DNA from 3 places in the Bacteroides zoogleoformans genome. Region 2 is predicted to be linked to each of the others. Evidence: riboswitches for the same ligand, from Rfam matches in the RefSeq annotation. Region 2 holds a riboswitch; each other region holds the start of a gene.

Region 1 (4,681 bases), 290 kb from region 2:
CTCGTATCTTTTCAGCATGCCGTTATAGCCCGGGCGGTATATGGCGGGAGCTTTGATTTTCTGAACTTTCAGAGTCTTGCCTGTGCCGCGTGTGGTGCTACCCGTCATCACAATCTTTCCGGTAATCAATTCGATGGCCTTGGCATACAGAGGCTCATCGTCTGTGCCGTAATCCGGATATACTTTGATTGGAACCACCTCGTCCATGTTCCAGTCAGGCTTGAAGCCATTCCCGTAGTCTCCGAATCCTTTGGCGTTGTAGCTTTGGAATGTGATGGGCACTACTTCATAGACGTGTCCTTCAACAGCAAAGTTTTCCACTTCCATACCTACATTTTTGCCTGTGGTGGTTTTGCCTATCAATATCACTTCCAAATCGATTCCTCGCAGGCTGTTGATTACCAATTCACTCGATGAAGCTGTACCTCCTCCCACGAGGCAGTATACTTTGTTCAGCCTGAGGCCGCCCTCTGTCAGCTTTTCATCCAGATTGGAATAGAGGTCGGGGTATGCGAACTTCCATTCCTCGCGTTTGTTGCCGCGTTTTTTCATTCTTTCTTCATTGTAGCGAAAGCTCGAAAAAACTTTTCTTTCAGCGGCTTCGGCGGCGATACAGCTTGCTATCAGGTTGGCGGACATGATGTCTCCACCTCCGTTGTAGCGTAAGTCCAGAATCAGATCGGTGACGTTTTGAGCCTTGAACTTCTTGAAAGCGTCGAACAGTTCTTGGTCGAAAGACGCTTCGAACTCCGAATAGACTAAATAGCCTATCTTGTGCCCGTCTATCTCTGCCACTTTGCTTGTGATTACGGGGTTCAGGTATATGGCGTCCGAAGTCAGACTGATGTTTTTGATTTCTTTCAACTTTCCTTTTATAATCTCCATTTCCGTTAAGGTGAGAGATGAAATGGCATCCGGCATCTGCAATGCGTAATATTTACCTATCCAATTGCTTTCGTTTAGCCTTTCATTGTTTACCTTGCCGATTATGGAGCCTCGCTTCAGGTCTGCGGCCGTAGCGGGTGAGTCGGGATATACACCTTGTATGACGAAGCAAACAGAGTCTTTGCCTATACCGAAAGGAGTGATGCCCGTGATGCCGAAGCTATAGCTGAGTTCTTTTTCCACCAGCTTGGCACGGGTCTTGGTGACGGGGTTTTTCTTTCGAATATAAGAGAAGAGCCTGTAGTAGGTGTTCCCATCATCTCCTTTGTATGGCTTCTTATCCAAGGTGTTGGTTTTCATGGACTTCAGAGACTCATAGAAGAAGTCTTCATAATTCTTCGTATAGTCAAGGGTCAATGTCTTGTATTCATCGTTCCACAGATAGTTTGCTTTTAGATACTCGGCCACCTTGATATTGACCTTCATGTCTTCTGTGGCGGGGGCTTCACCGATGTTTTGCTTTACATCAAAGTTTATGGTGGAATATCCGTCCACTTTGATGCTGATGGTCGAAGTACGCACCTCGGAGGTGCCGGTGGTTGTTGAAAGCTTCAACGTGCTTGGCCCTTTTTCGCCCGACGGAGTAAGTATGGTGCACCAATCAGAGTTCGTGGTAGCCGTCCATTTGGCCGCAGCATTGAATGTGACGGACAATATTTCGCCCGGAGTAATTTCTACCGCCTTTCCTTCTTGCCAGCTTTGGCCGGTTATGCCGGGCTGAATGGCGTCGTCATCATCGTGGCACGAACCAAGACCTATTGTTGTCAATGTGAACAGGATGAAAATAAAATAATGTTTCAGTTTCATTTTTCTAAGTTTTTTAATGGCTCCCAAAAATACATATTTAATCGTTAAGTAGAAATGATTCTAAGAAAAACTTATGATTTGGCGAGCGGTTGATTTCAATTTGCTGTCAAAATACCGGCCGGCAGAAACACTATAGCCTTTCTCTTGTCCCGACGCCTTATTTGTTCGATAAACATTCCTGTAGGTTGTCCGGGGCGTAAAAAACATGCCGGTTCGTTTTGTTTTTGCGGAAGTAAAAGTAATTTTGCAAAAGAAATGAGAAAGAGAGACAAAGCGTGTGTGAAAGCAACGCCCGAAGAACCGAAACGCGAGCAGCGCATGGTCTGCCTGATGAGCGAAGAAGAACAGCGGATTGTGGACCGTTATCTGGAAAAGTATAAGATAACGAACAAGTCGCGTTGGCTGCGCGAGACTATCCTCATGTTCATCCATAAAAACATGGAAGAGGATTATCCGACCTTGTTCGGCGAACATGATATGAGGAGGTGAAGGAACCTTTGCCGTATCAAAACCCTGTCGGAGCCGTACCTGCTCCGTATCTATAGGAGCGGAGGTTATGCGGAGGTTATACGGAGTTGATACGGAGTTGATACGGAGGATATACGGAGGTTATACGGAGCTGATACGGAGGATATGCGGAGCAAGAATGAATGAGGACAAACCGATAGAATAAATCAGATATTTTCGTGGACGATACATTTTATATGAAGCAGGCGCTTCTTGAAGCGCAAAAGGCCGGTGAGCGGGGAGAGGTTCCCGTGGGGGCTGTAGTGGTATGCAAGGATCGCATCGTGGCCCGTGCACATAACTTGACGGAAACATTGACCGACGTCACGGCTCATGCCGAGATGCAGGCCATCACTGCCGCTGCCGCGACTCTTGGAGGGAAATACCTGAACGAATGTACGCTTTATGTCACGGTGGAACCTTGTGTGATGTGTGCCGGCGCCATCGCTTGGGCGCAAGTGGGACGCTTGGTGTTTGGCGCCGAAGACGCGAAGCGGGGATATCTGCATTATGCGCCGCAAGCATTGCATCCCAAAACGGCAGTGCTGAAAGGAATACTTGCAGAAGAGTGTGCCGGATTGATGAAAGAGTTCTTTATTGCGAAGCGTCGCTGACTTATGATTTTTTCTTAAAAAAACTTTGCTGTTTTTAAGAAAAAATCATACCTTTATACCGCATTTGGTTCATCGCGTTTGTTGGATTTTGTCCTGCTTGGGACTTTCAATTTCACACAACCGGATGATTAAAAGGGAATCGGGCGTAAATCCCGAACTGTCCTGCAGCTGTAAGTCGCGTTTCCGGGCAAGCACAATGTCACTGAGATTCTTGGGAAGACGTTTGCCACCGGGCGACAAGTCAGAAGACCTGCCTTTGCGTTGTCATTCAAAGCACCCTCGGGATGGGCTAAGATTGAAAAATGTCAAGAAGAATATTCATACGTAGCAAGCGCCTGCTATCGGCGCTTGCATTGTGTACACTCGCAGAGTGTGCCATGGCACAGCGTGTCGGGGGGACGGACAGACCGAGCCGCCTCGACAGTATCCAACATCTATCGGAAGTAGTCATCACCGCCCGGCAGACCGGGCATGCCGTTATCCCCGTACAACAACTCTCGGGCAAGGAGCTTCAACGACTGAGCGTTCACAGCGTGGCCGACGCCATGCGTTACTTCGCAGGTGTACAAATCAAGGACTATGGCGGTATCGGCGGACTGAAAACCGTCAACGTGCGTTCTTTAGGCACCAACCATACGGGAGTTTTCTATGATGGCGTACAACTGGGCAATGCGCAGAACGGTCAGATAGATTTAGGCCGCTTTTCACTCGATAATATGGAGGCTCTGCAACTCTACAACGGGCAAAAGTCCACCATTCTGCAACCCGCCAGAGATTTCGCATCGGCATCGGCCGTCTATCTGCAGACACGCAAGCCCGAATTTGCCGGGAAAGACAAGAAAGATAACCTCAATATTGCACTCAAAGCCGGGTCGTTTGACACCTATAACCCTTCTGTCCTGTGGGAACATAAGCTTTCCGACAACCTCAGCTCCCAGCTCAGCACCGAGTATATGACTACTTCGGGACGCTACCGTTTCCGCTATGCCAAAAAGAACGGATACGATACCACCGAGGTACGCCATAACGGCGATGTGCGTGCTTTTCGTATGGAGACAGCTTTGTTCGGCCGGATTCCCCGCGGCGAGTGGCGTGCCAAGGTTTATTTCTACAACAGCGAACGCGGCTTCCCCGGTGCCGCCGTGCGCGAAGAACCCGGCAAGTTCCGCCATCAAGACCGTCAATGGGACACCTCGGTGTTCGGACAAGGTTCGCTGCGCCGCCAATTCACCGACCGTTATACACTGCTTGCAAATGTCAAAGCGGCTTACGATTACCTGCACTATCTCAGCGACCCGCGGCTGGATGTGACCACGATGTACACCGACAACCATTATCGCCAGACCGAAGCCTACTTCTCGGCCTCGCACCTCTATGATGTATGCGAATGGTGGTCGGTCTCCCTCTCCAACGACATACAGTACAACCATCTTAATGCAGACCTCGTGAACTTTGTCTATCCTACACGGTGGACGTTTCTATCCGCCCTGTCTGCAAGTCTGCATTGGGACAGGCTCTCCGCACAATTCTCGCTGCTCCATACTTATGCCGCCGACCATACCCGCAAGAGCGGCGGGGCGGCCGGCGATAAAAGCAAGCTGACTCCCACCGTGGCATTCAGCTACAAGCCATTCGTCACCTCGACCGACCAACTTGCACTTCGCGCTTTCTACAAACGCATATTCCGCATGCCCACGTTCAACGACCTCTATTATACCTTCATCGGCAACAAGGAATTGAAGCCCGAATACACCACGCAGTACGACGTCGGGCTTACATACGGCAAGTCCCGGCCCGGCCGCATCCTC
Region 2 (4,681 bases):
GCTGGCCTTTATAGTTTTCCCTTTAAAGAAACCTCTCGAATAGTAACTGTGCTGTTGCGAACAGGCGGTGGTGGAGAAAGCCAAGAAAGCGATTGTAATGATTGTTGTTAAGCTCTTCATTTTCGTTCTTTTTTTGATTTGGTATTCGTCTTTATTTGTTAGACGCAGTACTTTTCGTAAAAGTTGCATGCAGATGCGCTTTTTTTTGAAAGGAACTTCGTCAGCATACTTGACTCAATTTTCATGCCATAATGTTAATCTGTTGTATATTAGTGTGATATGATTTTAAAGGTGTGTTCGTTATCGGACACCCCGTTCGCTTTTGGCGGGCGAATACTTGTTTTTCCGGTCAAATCTTCGTTCTTTTGCCTTGTCATTATGGAACATAAGGAACACATATTGGAAGACAAGGAGTTCGGGCGTATGCTTATTCGCATCAATGCCCGTGCGCGTCGTCTCATCTTTCGGACGAGGGAAGACGGTGTCCACGTCACGGTGCCTCCCGGAACGTCTCTTGCCGAGGTGAAGAGAGCTTTGGAGGAGCTTCGTCCGCGCTTGAGGGCTGCCGGAGAGAAACAGAACCGCAAGTTGATAGATTTGGATTACCGTATCGATACGGAGTTCTTTAAGCTGACTTTGGTGGCAGGGCAGAGGGCACGTTTCTTGTCCCGTTCGGAGTTAGGCGAAATGGAGATTATCTGTCCGCCGGATGCGGATTTCTCGGACAGAAACCTGCAATCTTGGTTGCGCAAGGTGATTGAGGAGGCCCTGCGGCGTAATGCGAAGATTGTTCTTCCTCCCCGTCTGTATATGCTTTCCGTGAAGCACAACCTGCCTTATAAGAGTGTGAAGATTAACTCCAGCAGCGGGCGTTGGGGCAGTTGTTCCATGCGTGGCAACATCAATCTTTCCTATTATTTGGTTCTTCTTCCCAAGCATCTGATAGATTACGTATTGCTTCATGAGTTGGCGCATACCCGCGAAATGAACCACGGCGAACGCTTTTGGGCTTTATTAGACAAGCTGACGGAGGGCAGAGCGGAAGCCTTGCGCATGGAATTGAAGCAATATCGCACGGAGTTTTGAGGTGTGCGTGCCTCCGGCTGTCAGTCCTGCGTCTGCGACAGTTGTTTCACCTCTCCGTTCTCTTTTTCGAACCGGTAGTTGCCTCCCTTCTCGCTCAATTCAAACAAGAAGAGCCGGTCGGTGAGGTTGTCCACAATCATCAGTGCGCTTTGTTCAGCAAAGCGCTTCACTTCCATTTCAAACGGTTCTTCCGTGATTCTCAGCTTTGTCAGCAGGCTGTCGTTGACGAGCAGGGAGAGCGAGTCACCGGCGAACCCTTTGGTCAGTGTGATGGTGTATGTCTCTGCGAAGCTTCGGTTCTCCTCTTTCTTTTGCTGCAACCTCATACTCATGTAAACGAAGATGACGACTACAAAAATCACGGCGAAAGCAAGGATGCCGTTACCTACCATAAACTGCTTGTTGGTGTTCAGACGGTGTGTCATAGTTGGAGTTTGTTTAGAGAATGCTGCAAATGTAGCGAATAAATTCGGATTGACTGCTTTTCAGTGTATAATAGAATGAGGAAAGGGGAGCGGATGTACCGATTGTTTATCATGCCCGAAACCTCTTTCTTCGAGAGAAACGGGGATGCGCTCCATCCCTCGCCAGAAACACTTCTGAGAGGGGTTGACCAAAGTATTATATAGATACCCTAAGTATAGGACTTAGGTAGCCTCGATACGGAACTGATCCTCTTTCTTCTTTTTCGTCTTCTCTTGCCTCTTTCAAGCGCTCTTTTTTTGGTAATATTTTTCGCAGTGAATGCCTTTTCTTTCCGAGAGTGGGAATCTGTACTTTTAAGTAGATTTAATAATGTAATAATTACAATTTGTGCTATCTTTGCCCCACAATGGTTTCGGGCGGATTTTCCCGCCGTCCGGATTAAAAGGGAATCGGGTGGAAATCCCGGACAGTCCCGCTGCTGTGAAGCTCCGCCGAAATTTCCGGCACAACCTGTTGCCACTGCATTCTTGAAAACAGCGTTTGAGATTGCGGGAAGGCGTTGGAAACGAGGAGTCAGTCAGAAGACCTGCCATTCTCGAAAAGCCGGTTCCGCTCGTGGGATTAGGGAACGGTGGCAAACTGTGTACGAGTATTTTTATTCAAATCTAAAAACATCACATGCAGATAGTTAAAAGGAATGGGACTGTGGAGTCCTATAACAGAGAGAAAATAGCCATTGCCATACGCAAAAGTTTTGTTGGCACGGGCAAGGACATTACTGACGAAGCCCTTCATGCCGTAACCGATGAAGTGGAGCAGTTCTTGAACCGGAACGAAGACAAACGTGCGGTGGAGTGCATTCAGGACGAGGTGGAGCGCAGTTTGATGGAACACGGCTTCTATGCCGAGGCCAAAAGCTACATACTTTATCGCTGGCAGCGCACCGAACGGAGGAAAGCCCTCACGCAGATTGTCAATGGAACAAAAGACGAGGCCATAGTCGATGTGCTGAAAGAGATACAAAACGACTTTCCGGGAAGTGAATACAGCCTGAACGTCTTGGCCGAGAAGTTCGCAGGCTTCTGCAAGCCCGACATGGCGGCCGAAGAACGGCTGGCGATGCTCATCAAGGCTGCCGTGGAACTCACCACGCAGGAAGCTCCCGACTGGGAGTTTATCGCCGCCCGGCTGCTCAACTTCCGTATGACGAAAGAACTGAAAGTGCAGACGGAGAAAGCGGATGTCCAATCCTACTACGACAAACTATGCTATCTCACGGACGAGGCTTTGTACGGCAGCTATATACTCAATGCCTATTCGAGGCAAGAGATAGAAATGGCCTTCGGCTTTATCCGTCCCGAACGCGACAAGCTCTTCAACTATTCGGGGCTGGACTTGCTCTATAAGCGATACCTCATCCGCACACGCTCGGCGGAGCTGATGGAGTCGGTGCAGGAAATGTTTCTGGGCATCGCCTTGCATCTGGCCCTGCCCGAAAAGCACGACCGGTTGCAGTGGGTGAAGAAATTCTACGATATGCTGAGCCTGCTGGAAGTGACCATGGCAACGCCCACCCTTTCCAATGCCCGGAAGCCCTACCATCAGCTCTCCAGTTGCTTTATCGATACCGTGCCCGACAGCCTCGAAGGCATATACCGCAGCATCGACAACTTTGCCACCGTAAGCAAGTTCGGCGGCGGCATGGGCATGTACTTCGGCAAGGTGCGCGCCACGGGTGGAAACATCCGGGGCTTCAAAGGCGTGGCCGGAGGTGTCATCCGCTGGATGAAGCTGGTGAACGACACTGCCGTGGCCGTCGACCAATTGGGAATGCGGCAGGGTGCCGTGGCCGTCTACCTCGATGTTTGGCACAAAGACCTGCCCGAATTCTTGCAGCTCCGCACCAACAACGGAGACGACCGCATGAAGGCGCACGACATTTTTCCCGCCGTGTGCTATCCCGACCTCTTCTGGCAGATGGCGAAAGAAGACCTGAACAACCAATGGCACCTGTTCTGCCCCAATGAAATCATGACCGTGAAAGGCTATTGCCTCGAAGATTATTACGGAGAAGAGTGGGAGCGGAGGTATCGGGACTGCGTGAACGACCCGCGCCTATCCCGCCGCAGCATGAGCCTGAAAGACATCGTGAGGCTGATACTCCGTTCCGCCGTGGAGACAGGCACACCCTTTACTTTTAACCGTGATACGGTGAACCGGGCCAACCCCAATCCCCATAAAGGCATCATCTACTGCTCCAACCTCTGCACGGAGATAGCGCAGAACATGTCGGCCATCGAATCCGTCTCTACCGATATCCGGACGACGGATGGCGATACGGTGGTGGTGAAGACGGTCCGCCCCGGCGACTTTGTGGTCTGCAACCTTGCCAGCCTCTCGTTGGGGCACTTGCCTTTGGAGGATGAGGAGCGCATGCAGGAAAAGGTGGCAACCGTGGTCCGGGCATTGGACAACGTCATCGACTTGAACTTCTACCCGTTGCCTTTCGCGCAAATCACGAACCACCGCTACCGCAGCATCGGTCTGGGCGTCAGCGGCTATCACCATGCGCTCGCCCTGCGCGGCATCCGTTGGGAGAGCGAAGAACATCTCCGCTTCATGGATAAGGTGTTCGAGCGCATCAACTATGCCGCCATCCGTGCCAGCATGGAGCTGGCCAAGGAGAAAGGAAAGTACGCCTGTTTTGAAGGAAGCGACTGGCAGACGGGCAGCTACTTCGTCAAGCGCGGATACGATTCGCCCCAATGGAGGCAACTGGCGGCGTCCGTTGCCACAGAGGGGATGCGGAACGCTTATCTTCTGGCCGTTGCCCCCACCAGCAGCACCGGCATCATTGCCGGAACCACGGCGGGCATCGACCCGGTGATGAAACGTTTCTTCCTCGAAGAGAAAAAAGGAGCCATGCTTCCGCGGGTGGCGCCCGGCCTCTCCGACAAAACCTATTGGCTCTACAAAGACGCCTATCTGCTGGAACAATCGTGGAGCGTGCGTGCTGCGGGCATCCGCCAACGGCATATAGACCAGGCGCAAAGCATGAACCTGTACATCACCAACGAATTCACCATGCGCCAACTTTTGAATCTCTATCTGCTGGCTTGGGAGTGCGGAGTGAAGACCGTATATTACGTCCGCAGCAAGTCCTTGGAAG
Region 3 (4,681 bases), 550 kb from region 2:
ATTCGATGAAGAGCCTGAACTTGGCCATAAAGGCCCGTCCGGGCTTTTGCAGTTTATAGTTGTCATAGACTGTCCGGTTCAGGAAATTGCTGCACTCCAGGGCGATGTTGTAGCGCCCGTGATTCCAGGAGCAGGTGATGTCGGCGTTACAGATGTGCTGGGTGGGGATACGGGCTTTGTTTTCATAGCTTCCGTAGGCTTCCCATGTAAGGAAATACCAGTGCACCCACTGATAGGAGCAGTTCAGGCGCAATTTGCCGCCGGGCAACACCGGATTGCCGAAAGTATAAGAGGCTTCGGCACCGCCGAACAGCCACGGGCGGTTGGGCACACGGTTGTTGTAGGTGGCCGAGGGCTTTCCGTCGCTTTTAAGCTTCTGTTGGTCGCGTGCGTCCTGATAGCTGATATTGGCGGCAAGCCTGAGCTTGGACTGCCAGTCATAACGCACTTCTCCTTCCAGGCCTTTGATATGTACTGCTGGCACGTTGGTGTATTGCATGGTTCCCTCTTTTTCGGCTACGGTGGTTTGGATATAATTGTCCACGTTTCGCAGAAAGGCGGCGGCTTCGTAATAAACCGTATGTCCGGCATAGGGGTGCCATGTGCCGAACAGTGAGACGTTGAGGTTGTCGCTGCTTTCCGGTTTCAGGGCCACGTTGGCATAGATGGTGGTACCGTTGCCGAGCAGTTCGCGGGCCACCGGCAACCTTACGCTGTGCTCGTAGGATGCTTTGACGGACAAAGGTTCGGCCACGGTATATCTTGCTCCGGCGCCGTAACCTGCATAGTTGCGGGTGGTGGAGCCTTGCACATTTCGGGAACCTGTGACACCGGGCCGGTCGGTCTGTCGGATGTTCGGGTGGTTGATGTAATCTTTTAGAAAGAACACGTTGTTCATCTTCCCATCAAGCAGCAATTGGTTGTAGGAAAGGGCTATGATGTGTTTGGTCACGGCGTCGTTCGAAGGCGTGAACTCTTCGTCGATCTCATCGTACCGGTCGTTTCCGATGCGGCTCAAGTGATAGTTCAGGTTGAGGTTATGGCGGTCGTTCAGCCGATAGTCGAGGTTGGTGCGCATGATGGTCAGCGGCCTTTTGTAGTGGCGCATGGAAGGTTGTCTGCCCATAATCTCGTTGCGCTGGCTCACAATGTAGCCGCCATCCCAGTAATACTTGCGGTAGGCAGTGTCGATGGTCAGGGAATGATCCCGGGTATGAGAGAAGGAGGCGCTCAACTGCATGTCTTTCAGAATGAAATGCCGTTTGCGATAGCGTGCCGCCACGTTCCATGCGTCCGACTTCCTTTCGGCCATTCCATACACCTTACTCTGTACGGAGCCTGTCTGCAATTCCTTGTCTGTCCGGGAATAAGAAGCTGAGACGAAGAGCTCGTCCGCCCATTTTTTTCCGGTTACTCCGGCCTCTATCTGCCCCCACAGCGAGAAGTAGGCATCGTGGAAGCGTTTGGGATTGCCGATGATGAAGTTATCTCCGCTTTCGTCGCGCATCTCTACGTCTTTCATCCGATAGTCGTTCTTCGAATAGTTCACACCTGCGGTAGGCCTGATGATAAGCCCTGTCTTGGGTTCTGCGATTTGCGCGTTGAGGTCGGCGCGGTGGGTGTGGAAAGAGCCGACGCTGTAAGAAGCATCCAGAAAATGTTTCTTTTCCTGCCTCGTAATGATATGAATGGCGCCTCCCAGTGCATCGGCTCCCAGAAATGCCGGAACCACGCCTTTGTATATTTCAATCCTGTCTATGATATTGACCGGCAGATTTGCCAATGAAACGCCGCTTCCTTTGGCATCCAGCGGCATTCCGTCCAGAAAATAGCGGATGGAGTTGCCGGACATCCCGTTGATGGAGAGATCGAAGTCAGAGCCGACCCCGCCTTCCTCTCTGACCTTGATGCCGGTTGTGCGGTTCACCAGATTATTAAGGTTATTCAACGAATTTACCATCGGCTTTACGTCGAGGGCACTGACGGTGAAAGCGCCTTCCTTGATTTTCTGCGTCCGGGTTTTGCCATAGACTTCTACGGCATTCAGCGCCACGGCATTTTCCTGCAATGTGAAATTAAGCTTTTTGTCCTGCCGGATGTCAAGAGACTGCTTCACGGCGTGATAGCCCAAAAAGGAGGCCACGAAGGTGTGTCTGCCCGCAGCCACTTGCAGCGAATATCTGCCGGAGTCATCGGAATACGTCCCATACGTTGTGCCCTCTACGGCAATGGCAGCCTGAGCGATGGGACTTCCGTTCCGGTCGGTGACTTTCCCGGATAGAGTGACTTTATTCTGCGCCGTAATACAGGCAGGCAGCAGCATGATGAATATCAATGACAGATAGGCGGTTATTCTCATTCCGATTCCTTTAGGCATTATAAACTTACTTTCAAAGGAGGCGAAAAAGAACAAAGAGAAAGATTCTCTCATTATAAAATGAAACAGGAAAACCTCGACTCGATGTTTTGTTGCTTTATTCTTCCCGAAAGCGCTAAAACCGTATCGTCTTGGCAGGTCTTCTGACTTATCCCTCTTTGAATGCCTTCCCGTCCTTATCGGCGGACAGTGGCTTGCAGAATACTCAAAGATGTTGAAAGGACTTACAGCAGCGGGTCTGTTCAGGATTTGCACCTGATTCCCTTTTCATCGCGTTTCTCTCCATGGAATGGAGGATGCGAACCAAAACCGGCGGCAAAGATAAGAAAAAAATAAACGTCTTTTTTTTGTATTGCTTACTATTTCCATTATCTTTGCGTTTGAATCGGTTCCGGATGAACGTTTCCGTCATTCGGATTAAAAGGGAATCGGGTGTGAATCCCGGACAGTCCCGCTGCTGTGAAGCTCTGTTGATGTCTTGAAAAGAACCTTTGCCACTGATACTTGCACCGCATGTATCGGGAAGGCTTCAAGATTAGGAGTCAGTCAGAAGACCTGCCATTCATTAAATGCTGCCTTTACTCGTGGGATTAGGAAGACAGTGCAAGGAACAATTGTCAACATTCGGATTTTGAAAGGTATGCCTGCAACCGGGGCATGTCTGCATTTTAGTGCACCGTAGAGTGCGATATACTCAAATGAAATCGAACCCGATATTGAATCAGTCTATGGCTGATGGCAGGGAAAACACGGCAATAGGCCTATATTAATAGCTGTTTCAATGTGTAAAGTGTGTATCCCCGGAGAAGTGATTTCTGTGGGGATACTTTACATTCTTTCTCAAAGCCCGATTATCGATTGTTTTAATATAATAATTTAGAAACTATGGATTTATTAAGAAACCTTTTTGAGGGTTATCCCGATCTTTGGGGAGGTGGAGTGGCTCACTCCGTTCTTATTCTGGCACTCGTCATCGCTTTCGGCATTATGTTGGGAAAGGTGAAGGTGGCGGGCATTTCGTTGGGTGTCACTTGGATATTGTTTGTGGGTATCGTTTTCGGGCACTTCAACTTGAATCTGGACGAACATCTGCTGCACTTCCTGAAGGAGTTCGGACTGATTCTCTTTGTATATTCCATCGGCCTGCAAGTAGGCCCCGGTTTTTTCTCTGCTTTCAAAAAAGGCGGGCTTACGCTGAATATGCTGGCCATGCTGGCTGTTTTCGTCAGCGTACTGATTGCCGTCCTGCTTCATATACTTACAGATATACCCATTACCACAATGGTAGGTATCTTGTCCGGGGCAGTGACGAACACTCCGGGGCTGGGTGCCGCCCAGCAAGCCAACAGTGACTTGAGCGGAGCAGACGCGCCTGAAATAGCTTTGGGCTATGCCGTGGCCTATCCGTTGGGCGTCATCGGCTGCATTCTGTCACTGCTGGCACTGAAGTTTCTGTTCCGTGTAGATGCGGGCAGGGAAGAGAAGGAAGCCGAATGCGGATTGGGGCAGCAGCAGGAGCTGACGGTCAGCCCCGTCTCTGTGGAGATACGCAATGAAGCCATAGAAGGCAAGAAGATAAAAGAGGCGAAGCCGTTGCTGAACCGCGCGTTTGTCATCTCGCGCATACGCCATTGCGGAGGCGACGGAGAAGCGGAGCTGGCAAGTGCCGACACGGTGCTGCATGTAGGAGACGAGATTCTCTTCATTGCCGACCCCAAGGACGTGGAGGCTATCATCGCCTTTCTGGGCAGAAGAATCACGGTGGAGTGGGAGAAGGTGGACAAGAAGCTGATATCCCGCCGTTTTCTTATCACCAAACCCGAGCTGAACGGTAAGTCGCTGGCGCAACTGAAGATACGCAAGAATTTCGGAGCGAGCATCACGCGCGTGAACCGTTCGGGCGTCGATTTGGTGGCGGCCCCGCACCTGCAATTGCAGATGGGTGACCGGGTGACGGTTGTGGGCAGCGAACTTGCGATGGGGCATGCCGAGAAGGTGCTGGGCAACTCGTTGAAGCGGCTGAACCATCCCAATCTCATTCCCATCTTTCTGGGCATTGCCTTGGGCTGTATATTGGGAAGCATTTCTTTCATGTTTCCCGGCATTCCGCAACCCGTGAAGCTGGGACTGGCGGGAGGACCGCTCATCGTCTCCATTCTTATCAGCCGTTTCGGGCCGCGCTACAAGCTGATAACTTATACCACGATGAGCGCCAATCTGATGATACGCGAAATCGGGATTTCTCTCTTTCTGGCTTGTGTGGGACTCGGGGCAGGAAAAGGTTTTGTAGATACCATCATTCAT

Evidence for each region. Region 2 has a riboswitch for cobalamin ahead of C4H11_RS08790 (ribonucleoside-diphosphate reductase subunit alpha). Riboswitches for the same ligand answer to the same signal wherever they lie in the genome.
Region 1: it holds a riboswitch for cobalamin, as region 2 does, so the genes downstream of both, C4H11_RS10010 (TonB-dependent receptor plug domain-containing protein) here and C4H11_RS08790 (ribonucleoside-diphosphate reductase subunit alpha) in region 2, are expected to answer to the same signal.
Region 3: it holds a riboswitch for cobalamin, as region 2 does, so the genes downstream of both, C4H11_RS11210 (TonB-dependent receptor) here and C4H11_RS08790 (ribonucleoside-diphosphate reductase subunit alpha) in region 2, are expected to answer to the same signal.

Annotation. Positions count from the first base shown of each region.
Region 1 is NZ_CP027231.1:2,420,696-2,425,376, forward strand. Features, by position in the region: gene C4H11_RS09995 (S41 family peptidase) at 1-1,752, opposite strand, end outside; gene C4H11_RS10000 (hypothetical protein) at 2,008-2,241, shown strand; gene C4H11_RS10005 (nucleoside deaminase) at 2,457-2,873, shown strand; cobalamin riboswitch at 2,956-3,145, shown strand; gene C4H11_RS10010 (TonB-dependent receptor plug domain-containing protein) at 3,251-4,681, shown strand, end outside.
Region 2 is NZ_CP027231.1:2,127,683-2,132,363, forward strand. Features, by position in the region: gene C4H11_RS08775 (head GIN domain-containing protein) at 1-120, opposite strand, end outside; gene C4H11_RS08780 (YgjP family zinc-dependent metalloprotease) at 379-1,086, shown strand; gene C4H11_RS08785 (hypothetical protein) at 1,107-1,511, opposite strand; cobalamin riboswitch at 1,903-2,120, shown strand; gene C4H11_RS08790 (ribonucleoside-diphosphate reductase subunit alpha) at 2,191-4,681, shown strand, end outside.
Region 3 is NZ_CP027231.1:2,679,899-2,684,579, forward strand. Features, by position in the region: gene C4H11_RS11210 (TonB-dependent receptor) at 1-2,359, opposite strand, end outside; cobalamin riboswitch at 2,494-2,700, opposite strand; cobalamin riboswitch at 2,746-2,954, shown strand; gene C4H11_RS11215 (putative transporter) at 3,263-4,681, shown strand, end outside.